One region of the Nocardia sp. NPDC056064 genome, then DNA from elsewhere that is predicted to be linked to it. Evidence: riboswitches for the same ligand, from Rfam matches in the RefSeq annotation. Region 1 holds a riboswitch; each other region holds the start of a gene.

Evidence for each region. Region 1 has a riboswitch for cobalamin ahead of cobN (cobaltochelatase subunit CobN). Riboswitches for the same ligand answer to the same signal wherever they lie in the genome.
Region 2: it holds a riboswitch for cobalamin, as region 1 does, so the genes downstream of both, ACFC06_RS01220 (hypothetical protein) here and cobN (cobaltochelatase subunit CobN) in region 1, are expected to answer to the same signal.
Region 3: it holds a riboswitch for cobalamin, as region 1 does, so the genes downstream of both, ACFC06_RS03145 (ABC transporter substrate-binding protein) here and cobN (cobaltochelatase subunit CobN) in region 1, are expected to answer to the same signal.
Region 4: it holds a riboswitch for cobalamin, as region 1 does, so the genes downstream of both, metE (5-methyltetrahydropteroyltriglutamate--homocysteine S-methyltransferase) here and cobN (cobaltochelatase subunit CobN) in region 1, are expected to answer to the same signal.

The regions. Positions count from the first base shown of each region.
Region 1 covers NZ_JBHJWO010000001.1:1,203,733-1,207,022, forward strand. Annotated here, with positions in the region: gene cobN (cobaltochelatase subunit CobN) at 1-1,809, opposite strand, end outside; cobalamin riboswitch at 1,848-1,975, opposite strand; gene ACFC06_RS05515 (hypothetical protein) at 2,005-2,493, opposite strand; gene ACFC06_RS05520 (MerR family transcriptional regulator) at 2,527-3,290, opposite strand, start outside.
Region 2 covers NZ_JBHJWO010000001.1:243,868-247,157, forward strand. Annotated here, with positions in the region: gene ACFC06_RS01220 (hypothetical protein) at 1-1,305, opposite strand, end outside; cobalamin riboswitch at 1,461-1,603, opposite strand; cobalamin riboswitch at 1,836-2,035, shown strand; gene glyA (serine hydroxymethyltransferase) at 2,158-3,290, shown strand, end outside.
Region 3 covers NZ_JBHJWO010000001.1:696,850-700,139, forward strand. Annotated here, with positions in the region: gene ACFC06_RS03135 (glucosyl-3-phosphoglycerate synthase) at 1-199, opposite strand, end outside; gene ACFC06_RS03140 (TerD family protein) at 427-1,740, shown strand; cobalamin riboswitch at 1,768-1,978, shown strand; gene ACFC06_RS03145 (ABC transporter substrate-binding protein) at 2,007-3,044, shown strand; gene ACFC06_RS03150 (FecCD family ABC transporter permease) at 3,041-3,290, shown strand, end outside.
Region 4 covers NZ_JBHJWO010000001.1:2,035,063-2,038,352, forward strand. Annotated here, with positions in the region: gene ACFC06_RS09355 (pyruvate carboxylase) at 1-629, opposite strand, end outside; cobalamin riboswitch at 913-1,117, shown strand; gene metE (5-methyltetrahydropteroyltriglutamate--homocysteine S-methyltransferase) at 1,262-3,290, shown strand, end outside.

The DNA.
Region 1 (3,290 bases):
GGAGATGTTGGCGTGCTCGTCGAGCAGTTGCTCGAGGCGGGAGATGTCGCCGTAGCTCTCGGCGCGCGCCATCGGCGGGATCAGGTGGTCGACCAGGGTGGCGTGGGCGCGGCGCTTGGCCTGGGTGCCCTCGCCCGGGTCGTTGACCAGGAACGGGTAGATCAGCGGCAGGTCGCCCAGGGCGGCGTCGGTGCCGCAGGAGGCGGACATGCCCAGGGTCTTGCCGGGCAGCCATTCCAGGTTGCCGTGCTTGCCGAGGTGGACCATCGCGTCGGCGGCGAAACCGTCGGGCGCGGACAGCCAGCGGTAGGCGGCCAGGTAGTGGTGGCTGGGCGGCAGGTCGGGGTCGTGGTAGATGGCGACCGGGTTCTCGCCGAAGCCGCGGGGCGGCTGCACCATGAGCACCACATTGCCGAAACGCAGGGCGGCGATGACGATCTCGCCGTCCTTGTCGGCCGAGCGGTCGACGTAGAGTTCGCCGGGCGGCGGGCCCCAGGCTTCGACCACGGCCTCACGCAGATCCTCGGGCAGCGAGTCGAACCAGCGGGTGTAGGTGGCGGCGCCGATGCGGATCGGGTTGCCCTCGAGCTGTTCGGCCGAGAGCCAGTCGGGGTCCTGGCCGCCCGCGGCGATCAGGGCGTGGATGAGCGCGTCACCGTCGGCCTGCTCCAGGCCGGGGATCTCGCCGGGTTCGCCGAGGTCGTAGCCCGCGGCGCGCAGTTCGGTGAGCAGGCGGATGGCCGAGGCGGGGGTGTCGAGGCCGACGGCGTTGCCGATGCGGGCGTGCTTGGTCGGGTACGCGGAGAGCATGATCGCGATCCGCTTGTCGGCGGCCGGGATGTGGCGCAGGCGCGCGTGGCGCACCGCGATACCGGCCACCCGGGCCGCGCGTTCGGCGTCGGGCACGTAGGTGGACAGGCCGTCGGCGTCGAATTCCTTGAACGAGAACGGGACCGTGATGATGCGGCCGTCGAACTCCGGCACCGCCACCTGGGTGGCCACGTCGAGGGGCGAGAGGCCGTCGTCGTTGTCCTCCCACTGGGCGCGGCCGCTGGTCAGGCACAGGCCCTGCAGGATCGGCACGTCCAGGGCGGCCAGCGCGGCCACGTCCCAGGCTTCGTCGTCGCCACCGGCCGAGGCGGTGGCGGGCTTGCTGCCGCCCGCGGCGAGCACGGTGACCACCAGCGCGTCGGCGCGGCCGAGCAGTTCGAGCAGTTCCGGTTCGGCGGTGCGCAGCGAGGCGCAGTAGACCGGCAGCGCGCGGGCGCCCTTGGCCTCGATGGCCGTGCACAGCGCGTCGATGTAGCCGGTGTTGCCCGCCAGGTGCTGGGCGCGGTAGTAGACCACCGCGACGGTCGGGGCGTGCGGTTCCAGGATGCGGGCCGAGCGCTCGAGCTCGCCCCAGCTGGGCAGCTGCACCGGCGGTTCGAAGCCGTGGCCGGTGAGCAGCACCGTGTCGGACAGGAAGTGGTGCAGCTGACGCAGGTTCTCCGCGCCACCGGCGGCGAGGTAGTTGTGCGCGTCCGCGGCCACGCCCACCGGCACGGTGGAGCATTCCATCAGTTCGGCGTCGGGGGCGATCTCGCCGCCGAGGGCCACCATCGGCACCCCGCTGGCCCGGATCGCGTCCAGACCCTCCTCCCAGGCGCGTTTGCCGCCGAGGATGCGCACGATCACCAGGTCGGCGCCGTCGAGCAGCTCCGGCAGGTCCGCCACGAGCAGCCGGGCGGGGTTGCCCCACCGGTACTCGGCGCCGCTCGCGCGCGCGCTCAGCAGGTCGGTGTCGGAGGTGGACAGCAGCAGGATCACAGGGTGAGACCTTCCTCGGGTGACGCGCCCAACGGGGTGGTTGTCGTGTGCTCGCCGGAGAGGGTCTGGCTGTTCACAGTGGCGCGACCGCACCGGATTTCCACCGGTTTCCTCGACGCCCGCCGAGCATGACGATGGTAACGGCCCCACCGCCGCCACAACTTTCCAGCCCGCGTCCGGTCCCCGGACGACCGATCAGGGGGTGGGGCGTGCGGCGGTGTCCCCGGCGGCCACGGCGGCGGCGACCTCGTCCAGGGCCCGGCGGATCATCGTCGCGTAGTCGTCGTCGGCGAGGACGTCGACGTGGGCGCGCGCGGCGTCGAGATGGTGGCCGGCGGCGGGGAAGGCACCGAGGCGGCGGAAGTTGTCGGCCAGGTTGAGGTGCAGCGACGGGTAGAACCCCGCGACCCGCAGACCCGCGTGGTGTTCGGTGAGCCGGGCGTCGGTCAGGGTGTCGGCGGCGTCGAGGGCGCGGATGTCCCAGGCGAGGGCCTCGGCCGGATGGTCGTGGAGGTCGGCGAGGTAGTGGGCGAGGGTGCAGCGGTGCAGGGGGTCGCCCGCCGCGCCGATCTCGGACCACAGGGCGACCAGGGTGGCGCGGGCGGAATCGGTGTCGCCCGAACGGGATTCGGTCACCGCGGCGGTGATCCGGGTCATCACGGGGTCGGTGGTGGGGGTGGTCATGGAGTTCCTTTCGGCAGGACTGTGCGACGTCGGCTAGTGGGTTGCCGGGTCGGCGGATTCGGGGCGGCGGGGCATCGCCAGGGTGAGCAGGGTGCCGTCGTCGGCGGAGCGGACGCGGACCGGCTGGTCGGGGGCGATGAGGTCGAGCATGAGGTCGGGGCCGACCGCGCCCGCCACCGCCGGATAGAGGGTGGTCACGGCGAAGTGGATGGTCATGGTCGGGCCGGTGACGGTGGCGGTGAGGGTGTGGGCGAACTCCCCGTCGGTGAGCCGGAGGTTGCCCGGGATCGCTTCGAGCGTCACCGTGGCGGCCTGTACCGATTCGAGCACGCCCAGCAGCGCGGATCGCCGCACCACCACGCGCACCCGGACCGGGGGTAGCGCCGCCAGCATCGCCCGGTAGTCGGGGAATTCCTCGGCCGAGGACCGGCACCGGCGCTCGGATTCGGGACCGATCCGGTTCGCCCGCGCGATGTTCCGATCCCCTGCGCCGCCGTGTTCCGGTCCGCCGGTGTCGGCCGTGACAGGTGCGTCGCCCGTGGTGCAGAGCAGACCGGCGGCGTCGGGGCGCAGGACGACGGTGGGCCGGCGGCGCAGCCAGGACACCGTGTCCCGCAGGTCCGCGGCGTCGACGGTGATCGCCCAGGGCGCGGTGGGGGCCTTGTCGACGCGCACGCCGCGGGTCGCCAGACGGTAGCGGTCGGTGGCGGTGAGGACCAGTTCCGCCGGGCCCGCTTCGATATGGACGCTGTCGAGCACCGGGTGCCGTGGGTCCACGACGGTGGCGGTGGCGACCT
Region 2 (3,290 bases), 960 kb from region 1:
GCTGTGCCGGGTGGTGGCGGACGCGGGCCGGGCGGCCTCGCGCAGCGGAATCGGCGGGCGGACGCACTGCGCGCCGGAGGACTGCACCCAGCCGTGCTCGGTGCTGGTGTGGCCGAGGACGGCGGGCTGGGCGAGGTGGGCTCGCTGCGCCCGCACGGCCGCGCGGGCGGCGTCGAGTTCGGGTGCGACGGCGTCGGTGCCCCGGGCCAGCGCCCCGGCCAGGATGCCGACCTCGGTAACCTTCTCCGCGCCAAAGGCCAGCCATGAGCGCAACCGCTCGTCGAGGGTGGCCTCCGGGGCCAGCGAGTACGGAACGTGCAGCAGCGAACACGAACTCGACACCGCCACCGATCCCGCGCTGCCCAGCAGCGAGCCCAGGGTGCTCAGCGCGGCGTCGAGATCGGTGCGCCAGAAGCCGCGGCCGTCGACCACCCCGGCCACCAGCAGTTTGCGCGTGAGCGCGGGCACCGAGGCCACCGCCTCGAGGGTCGTGCCCGCGGTGAAATCCAGTGCGACACCGTCGATGCCCATGTCGGCCAGTGCGGCCAGGGTGGCGCCGGGCGGCCCGAAGGGCACGGCCACGAGCAGCGCGGGTCTGCGGGAGGTACTGGCCAGGGCGGCGTAGGTGGTGCGCAGGTGGGCGATCTCGCGTGCGGTGAGCTCGGTGGCCAGGATCGGCTCGTCGAGCTGGACCCAGCTCGCGCCCGCGTCGGCCAGGGCGGAAAGGAGTTCCCGGTAGCGGGGGACCAGCTCGGGCAGCCGGTCGAGGGCCGCGCCCCGCGCGTGGCGCGAGAGTTTCAGGAAGGTCAGCGGGCCGATCACCACGGGCCGGGCGGGGACGCCGAGCTCGACGGCCTCGGCCAGCTCGGCCAGGAGCGCGTCCGCGTGCAGGGTGAACCGCGTCTCGGCGTCGATCTCCGGGACGAGGTGGTGGTAGCCGGTGCCGAACCACGGCGCCTGGTCGAGCGGGGCGACGGTGGCGGTGCCGCGCGCGGCGGCGAAATAGCGGTCGAGGGGGTCGGCGATGCCGAGCACCCGCGCCGGGAGCGCGCCGAAGAGGGCGGCGGTGTCGAGCATCTGATCGTGGTAGGAGAAGGTGCCGACCGGGATCGAGTCCAGGCCCGCCGCGGCCAGCACGCTCAGGTGGGCCAGGCGCAGCTCGCGCGCGGCGCTGTCGAGGCGGTCGGCGTCGATGAGGCCGGCCAGATAGTCCTCGACGGCCTGCCGCAGTTCCCGGTTCGGCCCGATCCGGGGCAGGCCGAGAACGGTCGCGGTGAACGGAGTGGGCGGGACTGCCACGGTCATCGTCTCCAGTGCGGTGCGGACGGCCGCCGGCCTGTCGGGCGGCGTCGTCCACCGAGCACCGGGAGCGACGCGAGGTCGCACGGGTCGGAGAAGCGGTCGCGCGCCCGGTCCACGAGGCGGTGGCCGCCGGACACGGCGTGTCCGGCACAGCGGGCAGGTCTTCGGACTCGCGGGCACCGGCCTGATTCGGCCGACCTACTGGCCGTCGCTTCCCGGGCGGGGTGCCCAGTGCGTGATGACGGCGGTCGTTCCTGCTCACCGCTGCGGGACAGTCCCGGATTCCCACCGGGTTCCCTCTGGCCGGCGGCCGGAGGTCCGGCACACCGGTTTCGACACGTCCACCGCGGGAGGTCGGACCGTCCCGGGCTGGTGAGCGTGAACCAGCTGCGCGCTCATGATAGTCCCGCCTCGACCGGGCCCGTGGGGTATCCCGGCCCGGGCGGCCGGTCGCCGGGCACGGCACCGTATGCTGTCCCGGCAGCTGGTTCGCCGGTGGCGAGGACGACGGGAGCCCCCGCGCCGCCGCCGGTGTCGACACCTGACGCAACGGGACCGTTGCGCGGTGAAGAGGGAACCCGGTGGAATTCCGGGACTGTCCCGCAGCGGTGAGCAGGAACGAAAGCCGTCATTCGCACTGGACCCATGTCCGGGAAGCGACGGCCGGTAGGTCGGCGCCCAGGGGCTCCGGTGCCCGCGAGTCCGAAGACCTGCCGCTGTGCCGGGCGCGCCGCGTCCGGTGGTCGTCGCCTCGTGGATCGGGCGCACCGCCGATCGAATCCCCGTGGGGTGCCGGGTCGGCGTGCGCGCGAAAAGGGTGGCGGCTGTTCGCCTGCAAGCCAAGGGAGTTCCGCTGTGGTCGCCTCCACCAGTGCCCAGTCCGTCAATACCCAGTCTCTCGGTGAGCTCGATCCCGAGTTGGCCGCCGCGATGGCGGGCGAGCTCGCCCGCGAGCGCGACACCCTCGAGATGATCGCTTCGGAGAACTTCGTGCCCCGCGCGGTCCTGCAGGCGCAGGGTTCCGTGTTGACCAACAAGTACGCCGAGGGCTACCCCGGCCGCCGCTACTACGGTGGCTGCGAAGCCGTGGATGTGGTCGAGACGCTGGCTCGTGATCGGGCCAAGGAACTGTTCGGTGCCGAGTTCGCCAATGTCCAGCCGCATTCGGGGGCCCAGGCCAACGTGGCGGTGTTGATGGCGTTGATGAACCCGGGGGAGACCCTGCTGGGTCTGGATCTGGCCCACGGTGGTCATCTGACCCACGGGATGCGCCTGAATTTCTCGGGCAAGCTTTATGACGTGCATTCCTACGGTGTGTCCAAGGAAGATCACCGTATCGACATGGACGAGGTGCGTGACATCGCGCTCAAGTCGAAGCCGAAGGTGATCGTGGCCGGCTGGTCGGCCTACCCGCGTCACCAGGATTTCGCGAAGTTCCGTGAGATCGCCGACGAGGTCGGTGCCTACCTGTGGGTCGACATGGCGCACTTCGCCGGTCTGGTCGCCGCGGGTCTGCACCCCTCGCCGGTGCCGTATGCCGACGTGGTGTCCTCCACCGTGCACAAGACCCTCGGCGGCCCGCGTTCGGGGTTGATTCTGGCCAAGCAGGAGTTCGCGAAGAAGCTGAACTCGGCGGTGTTCCCGGGTCAGCAGGGTGGCCCGTTGATGCATGTGATCGCGGCGAAGGCGGCGGCGTTCAAGATCGCCGCGTCGGAGGAGTTCAAGGATCGTCAGCAGCGCACGCTGTCGGGTTCGCGGATCCTGGCCGAACGCCTGACCGGTGCCGATGTCGCCGGTAAGGGTATTTCGGTGTTGACCGGTGGTACGGATGTGCATCTGGTGCTGGTGGATCTACGTAATTCCGAGCTCGATGGTCAGCAGGGCGAGGACCTGTTGCACGAGGTGGGGATCACGGTGAACCGGAACGCGGTGCCGTTCGATCCGCGTCCGCCGATGGTGACGTCGGGTCTGCGGATCGGTACCGCGGC
Region 3 (3,290 bases), 510 kb from region 1:
CGGCACCGGCCGCCCTGGCTCGCGCGATGGTGCGGTCGGCGGAACCCGCGTCGAGCACGATCAGTTCGTCGACCAGTCCACCGAGCAGCGGCCGGACCGAGGCGACCACTCCGGCGACTGTGTCCTCGTCGTCGAGCGCGGGCACCACCACCGAGATCCGGCGACCGGACTTACGGTCGATCAGTTCACGGACGTTCATGCCGACCAGTGAACGACACCCCGCCCGGCCCCGCCACCGATCACCGCGGATCCTGTGACCGGAGCCAACCGATCCCGGTCGCCGTGGTGGTGTCGACAGGTGAACGCACAGTCGCGGGCGGGCGGGTTCGTCTCCGGAGACCGATCGGAATCCGGGGACACGAGTACCCTGACGAACGGAAAAGCCTGGTGCGGATCACCGGCCGGTGGGGTCGACGGAGGTAGGGCATGAGCGCGGCGACGGTGGTCGAGGTGACCAAGGGGTCCAAGACGGATCTGGGGGAGCGGCGGTACACGATCCGGCTCGACCTCGCCGAGCCCGCCGGGGCGGTGGACGTGTCGGCGGTGCTGGTGACCGCCGACGGTGTGGTCCGCTCCGACGCCGATTTCGTGTTCTTCAACAATCCCGTCGCGCCGGGGGTGCGGATGGAGTCCGACGCGGTGGTGTCGGTGGATCTGGCGGCGCTCCCGGCCGACATCCACCGGGTCGTGATCGCGGGCAGTACCGAGGCGCAGGGCATCCGGTTCGGTGAGGTGCGCGGTCTGCGGGTCACCGTCGCGGGCGCGGGCGAGTCCATGACCTTCACGCCGCCGGATCTGACGAGCGAGACGGTATTGCAGGCGGTGGCGCTGTACCGGCGGGGCGAGGGGTGGCGGCTCGACGCGATCGGGCAGGGCTACAGCGCGGGGCTCGCGGCCTTCGCGACCGAGCACGGGATCGTCGTCGACGAGGAGCCCGCCGAGGACCCGGCACCTGTGCGGCCCGTCGCGGCGCCCGCGCCTGCGCCGGCGGCACCGCAGGTGGATCTGCGCAAGGTCGACGTGGTCCTCACCAAGGACTCACCCGACCGCCGCGCCAGCATCGACCTGCGCAAGGGTGACCCCGGGTACGTCCTCACCGTCGGTCTCGAATGGGACGGCCGCGGTGCGCATTACGCGCCCGACGGGCAGGTCACCCGCTACGGCACCGGCGATCTGGACGTGTACTTCTTCTGCCGCAACGAGATCACCGGTGACTACGTGGTGATCAGCGGCGAGAAAGGTCATCAGGGCGACCTGGCCGTGTGGCCGTTCCTGCACCACCAGGGCGATTCCCGCGGCCCCGGCGCGAACAACCGGCCCGCCACCGAACAGGTGGTCGTGCGCCCGACCGAGAACGGTGACCTGCTGCTCAACGTCTACCAGTCCGTCGACAACGGCGCCGGCGCCATCGACACCTTCGGCCGTCCCCGGGTGCGCGTGCGTTACGGCCGCCCCGGGCCCGACGGGCTGCCGGGCGCCGACGCCGACCAGATCACCGTGCTGATCGGCAACGGCAAGAACTCCTTCTGGGCCACCGTCGCCCACATCGACGTGCGCGAGGGCATCCTCACCGTCGACGGCACCACCCGCTACAGCCGCGCCTTCAGCGAACGCATGCCCGTGCTCGACACCACCGGCGCCTGGGTCCGTTCGGCCAAGAACGGGCCGGTCGGGCGCAGCAAGGGCAAGAACGGTCTCGGCCTTACCCGGTACGCGGGAACCTGCCCCGATCCTCGCTGATCGGACAATTCGACCAGCCGACCCGACCATCCGGTTTCCGATCTTGGTACAGTCCCCGAGCCGTGGTGTTCGGGAAATCGGTGCGAAACCGATGCGGCCCTCGCCACTGTGATCGGGAGCGACTGATCGATCCGGGCGGCCGATGCCGTCCGGGGCCACTGGGGCATGCCCTGGGAAGGCTGATCCGTCGCGCGCCATCCCGTCAGCCAGGAGACCGGCCACGGCCACGCAGTACCCATTCCACGAGGACCTGGAAGGCCGTCATCTTGACCCCCTCTGTTGTCGCGCGCCTGCGTACCGGCGCGCTGATCGCCTGCGCGATCGTCGTCGCCGGGTGCGGTGCCCCACCCGCACCGGCCACCACCGGCGCGAATGCCGTCACCCGTGCCAACTGCGGCCTCGATGTCGCCGTCGGCTCCCCACCGCAGCGCATCTACGCCGCCTACCAGCCCTCGATCGAGATCGCGCACGCCCTCGGCGTCACCGACCGGCTCGTGCAGACGGCGTTCCTCGATGCGGCCGTGCTGCCCGAATACCGTGACGCGCAGGCGAAGTCGGACTACGTCGAGAAGCTGCCCAGCCGTGACGAACTGCTGGCGAAGAAGCCGGATTTCGTGCTCTCGGGCTACAACGGCGTCTTCGCGGCCTCCGCGCAGAACAGCGTGGGCACCCGCGGCAGCCTGCACGAGCTGGGTGTGCGGACCTGGGTGCTGAGCCCGCTGTGCCCGAGCGCGGACGGACTGGCCGACGAGGCGATCGACCCGAAGACCGTGCGTTTCGACAATGTGTACGCCGACCTGCGTGATCTGGGCGCGCTGTGGGGTGTCGACGAGCGCGCCGAAGAAGTGGTCACACAGCTGACCGCGCGGATCGCGGCGGTGCGCGCCAAGGTCGCCGACGCCGCCCGGCCACGGGTCGCGGTCCTCACGCCCAAGGACGACGGGTCCTACACCGTCGCGGGCGGGATCGACTTCGTCACCCAGATCATCGAGGCGGCGGGCGGGGTGAACGCCTTCGCCGATCTCACCGAGCGCCGCAATGTGCCGATCAGCGCGGAAGCCCTCATCGCCGCCGATCCCGACATCATCCTGACCAGCCAGTGCTGCAAGGCCACCTATACCCGCGCCGACGCGCAGCCGCAGGTCGACAAGATCGTCGGCAACCCGGCGTTCGCGAACCTGACCGCCGTGCGGGCCGGTGCGGTGCACCCGTTCCTGTTCGCGGACCGGGCCGCCGGTGTCCGGATCGCGCACGCGACCGAACTGGTCGCCGAACTGATCCACCCCGAGCTGTTCGGCCGGTGACCCGCACCGCCCGCGGCACCGGCCTGCTCCTGGCCGGTGCCGCGCTCACCGCTGTCTGCGTGGCCTCGGTGCTGATCGGCACGCACCCGCTCGCCCTCGACGACGCGATCGCGGCGTTCACCGACTTCCGTGGCACCGACACCGACCGCATCGTGCGCTACATCCGGATGCCGAGAACGGTGGCGGGCCTGCTCGCGGGGGTGGCGCTCGCGCTGGCCGGCGTGGTGATGCAGGGCCTGACCCGCA
Region 4 (3,290 bases), 830 kb from region 1:
TCGATGTGGCGGGGGTTCACCACGGCCTGCTCGAGGAACACCGTCGGGTCGCCGAAGGCCGATTCGGCCTCGCGGGAGGCGGCCTCGATCGACTCGCGCAGCTGCTCGGGCGCGGCGACCCGGCGCATGCCACGGCCACCACCACCGGCGACGGCCTTGACGAAGATCGGGTACTCGAGCTCCGTCGAAGCGGCCAGCAGCTGCTCGATGTCGGCCGAGGGTTCGCTGGACTTCAGCACCGGCAGGCCCGCGGCCCGGGCGGCCTCGATCGCGGTGGCCTTGTTGCCCGCCATCTCGAGGACCTCGGCCGAGGGGCCGATGAAGGTGATGCCCTCGCGCGCGCAGGCCGCGGCCAGATCGGGATTCTCCGACAGGAAGCCGTATCCCGGGTAGATCGCGTCGGCGCCGGCCGACTTGGCCGCCTCGACGATCGCCTCGATCGAGAGGTAGGCCCGCACGGGGTGACCTTCCTCACCGATCTGATACGACTCGGCCGCCTTGAGACGGTGCACGGAGTTGCGATCCTCATACGGGAACACCGCGACCGTTCCGATGCCTAGTTCGTAGGCGGCGCGGAAGGCGCGGATAGCGATCTCGCCGCGATTGGCGACCAAGACTTTCGAGAACATTGGACTACGGTACCCGGCCCGCGAGCGGGGTCCGGCACGCAAGGTGACTTCGCCACAGTCTTCACACCGAACATCCCCCGACCTGCGAAGTCGCGGTAATCGGACCGTCACATCTCACCGCGGGAGTCCCCGGCCCGTGCGGTCGGTGGTGCGGCGGCAACGCGCAGGTCACGCCCCTGTTCGGCACGTCCGGGTGAGCAGCCGGCCCGCGACCCCCTATGCTGGTGGGTGCAGCTGGTTCGCCTGCGCGGTGGAAGAGTCGGAGCCCCGACCTCCCGCGCCGGTGTCGAAGCCCGCCGCCGGTTCCCCGGCGCCGGGTGAAGAGGGAACCCGGTGGGAATCCGGGACTGTCCCGCAGCGGTATGCAGGAACGACCGCCGTCATCACGCACTGGACTTCGTGTCCGGGAAGCGACGGCCAGTAGGTCGGTCGACACACACGACCGGTGCCCGCGAGTCCGAAGACCTGCCGACTGTGCCGGATACGCCGTATCCGGCGGCCACCGCCTCGTGGATCGGGCGCGCGGACCACCCACAGACCGAGACAGACCGTGCCCGCACGGCGTCGACGGTCCGGCGGTTGGCGTCTGCCCGCATGGTGAGGGCCGTCCGTACCGCACTGGAGAAACTTCCGTGACTGTTTCGCACACTCCTTTCACCGCAACGGTTCTCGGTCTGCCCCGGGTGGGCCCGAACCGGGAACTCAAGCGCGCGACCGAGGCCTACTGGGCGGGCCGCGCCGACGCGGACCACCTGCACACCGTCGGCCGGGAACTGCGCCGTGCCCAGCTGCTCGAGCTGCAGGCCGCGGGCCTGGACTCGGTGCCGGTGGGCACCTTCTCCTACTACGACCAGGTGCTCGACACCGCCGTGCTGCTCGGCGCGCTGCCCCCGCGCGTCGCCGGGATCGCCGACCCGCTGGACCGCTACTTCGCAGCCGCGCGCGGCACCGACACCGTCGCCCCGCTCGAGATGACCAAGTGGTTCGACACCAACTACCACTACCTGGTCCCCGAGATCGACGCCGCCACCGTCTTCTCGCTGAACCCCGGCAAGCTCCTCGCCGAGCTGGCCGAGGCGATCGAGCTCGGCGTGGCACCTCGCCCGGTGGTGGTCGGCCCGATCACCTTCCTGAAGCTGGCCAAGTCCGCCGACGGCGCGGCCCTGGACCGGCTGCCGGAGCTGATCGCCCTCTACGCCGACCTGCTCACCCAGCTCGCCGACGCGGGCGCGCAGTGGGTGCAGATCGACGAGCCGGTGCTGGTCACCGACCTCACCGACGCCGAGGTCGCCCTCGTGCGCGACACCTACACCCAGCTCTCGGCGGTGGACCGGCGCCCGGCGATCCTGGTCGCCACCTACTTCGGGCACCCCGACGCCGCCCTGGGCGCGCTGGCAGGCACCGCCGTCGAGGGTGTGGCGGTCGACTTCACCGCGGGCACCCGGGTCGCCGATCTCGCCGCGCTGCCCGCGCTGGCGAACAAGCTGGTGGTGGCGGGCGTGGTCGACGGCCGCAACATCTGGCGCACCGATCTCGACGCCGCGCTGAGCACCCTGGGCACCCTGCTGGGCAGCGCCGGGTCGGTGGCCGTGTCCAGCTCGTCCTCGCTGCTGCACGTGCCGTACTCGCTGACCCCCGAGACCGGGCTCGACGAGCGGCTGCGCTCGTGGCTGGCCTTCGGCGCCGAGAAGGTCGCCGAGGTGCGCGTGCTGGCCACCGCGCTCACCACCGGCACCGACGCCGTGGCCGCCGAACTGGCCGCCGCGCGCGACGCCGCCGAGTCGCGGCGCACCGATCCGCGCCTGCACGTCGAGCAGGTCAGGGCCCGCCTGGCCGCGCTCGACGAGAGCGACCTGAACCGCCTGCCCGCCGACGAGCGCCGCGCCCTGCAGCGCGAGCACCTCGACCTGCCGGTGCTGCCGACCACCACCATCGGCTCCTACCCGCAGACCTCGGCCATCCGCCTGGCCCGCGCCGCGCTGCGCAAGGGCGAGATCGACGAGGCCGAGTACGTGCGCCGGATGCAGGCCGAGATCGCCGAGGTGATCACCCTGCAGGAGAAGCTGGGCCTGGACGTGCTGGTGCACGGCGAGCCCGAGCGCAACGACATGGTGCAGTACTTCGCCGAGCTGCTCGACGGCTTCGCCGCCACCGAGAACGGCTGGGTGCAGTCCTACGGCACCCGCTGCGTGCGTCCGCCGATCCTGTTCGGTGACGTCTCGCGTCCCGAGCCGATGACGCTGTCGTGGATCGGTTACGCCCAGTCGCTGACCACCAAGCCGGTCAAGGGCATGCTCACCGGTCCGGTCACCATCCTGGCCTGGTCGTTCGTGCGCGACGACCAGCCGCTGGGCGAGTCGGCCCGCCAGGTGGCCCTCGCCATCCGCGACGAGACGGTGGACCTGGAGGCCCAGGGCACCCGGGTGATCCAGGTCGACGAGCCCGCCCTGCGCGAGCTGCTGCCGCTGCGCGCGGCCGACCAGCCCGCCTACCTGCAGTGGTCGGTGGACTCGTTCCGCCTGGCCACCGCCGGTGTCGCCGACACCACCCAGGTGCACACCCACCTGTGCTACTCGGAGTTCGGTGAGGTCATCTCGGCCATCGCGGGCCTGGACGCCGATGTCACCTCGATCGAGGCGGCGCGCTCGCACATGGAGGTCC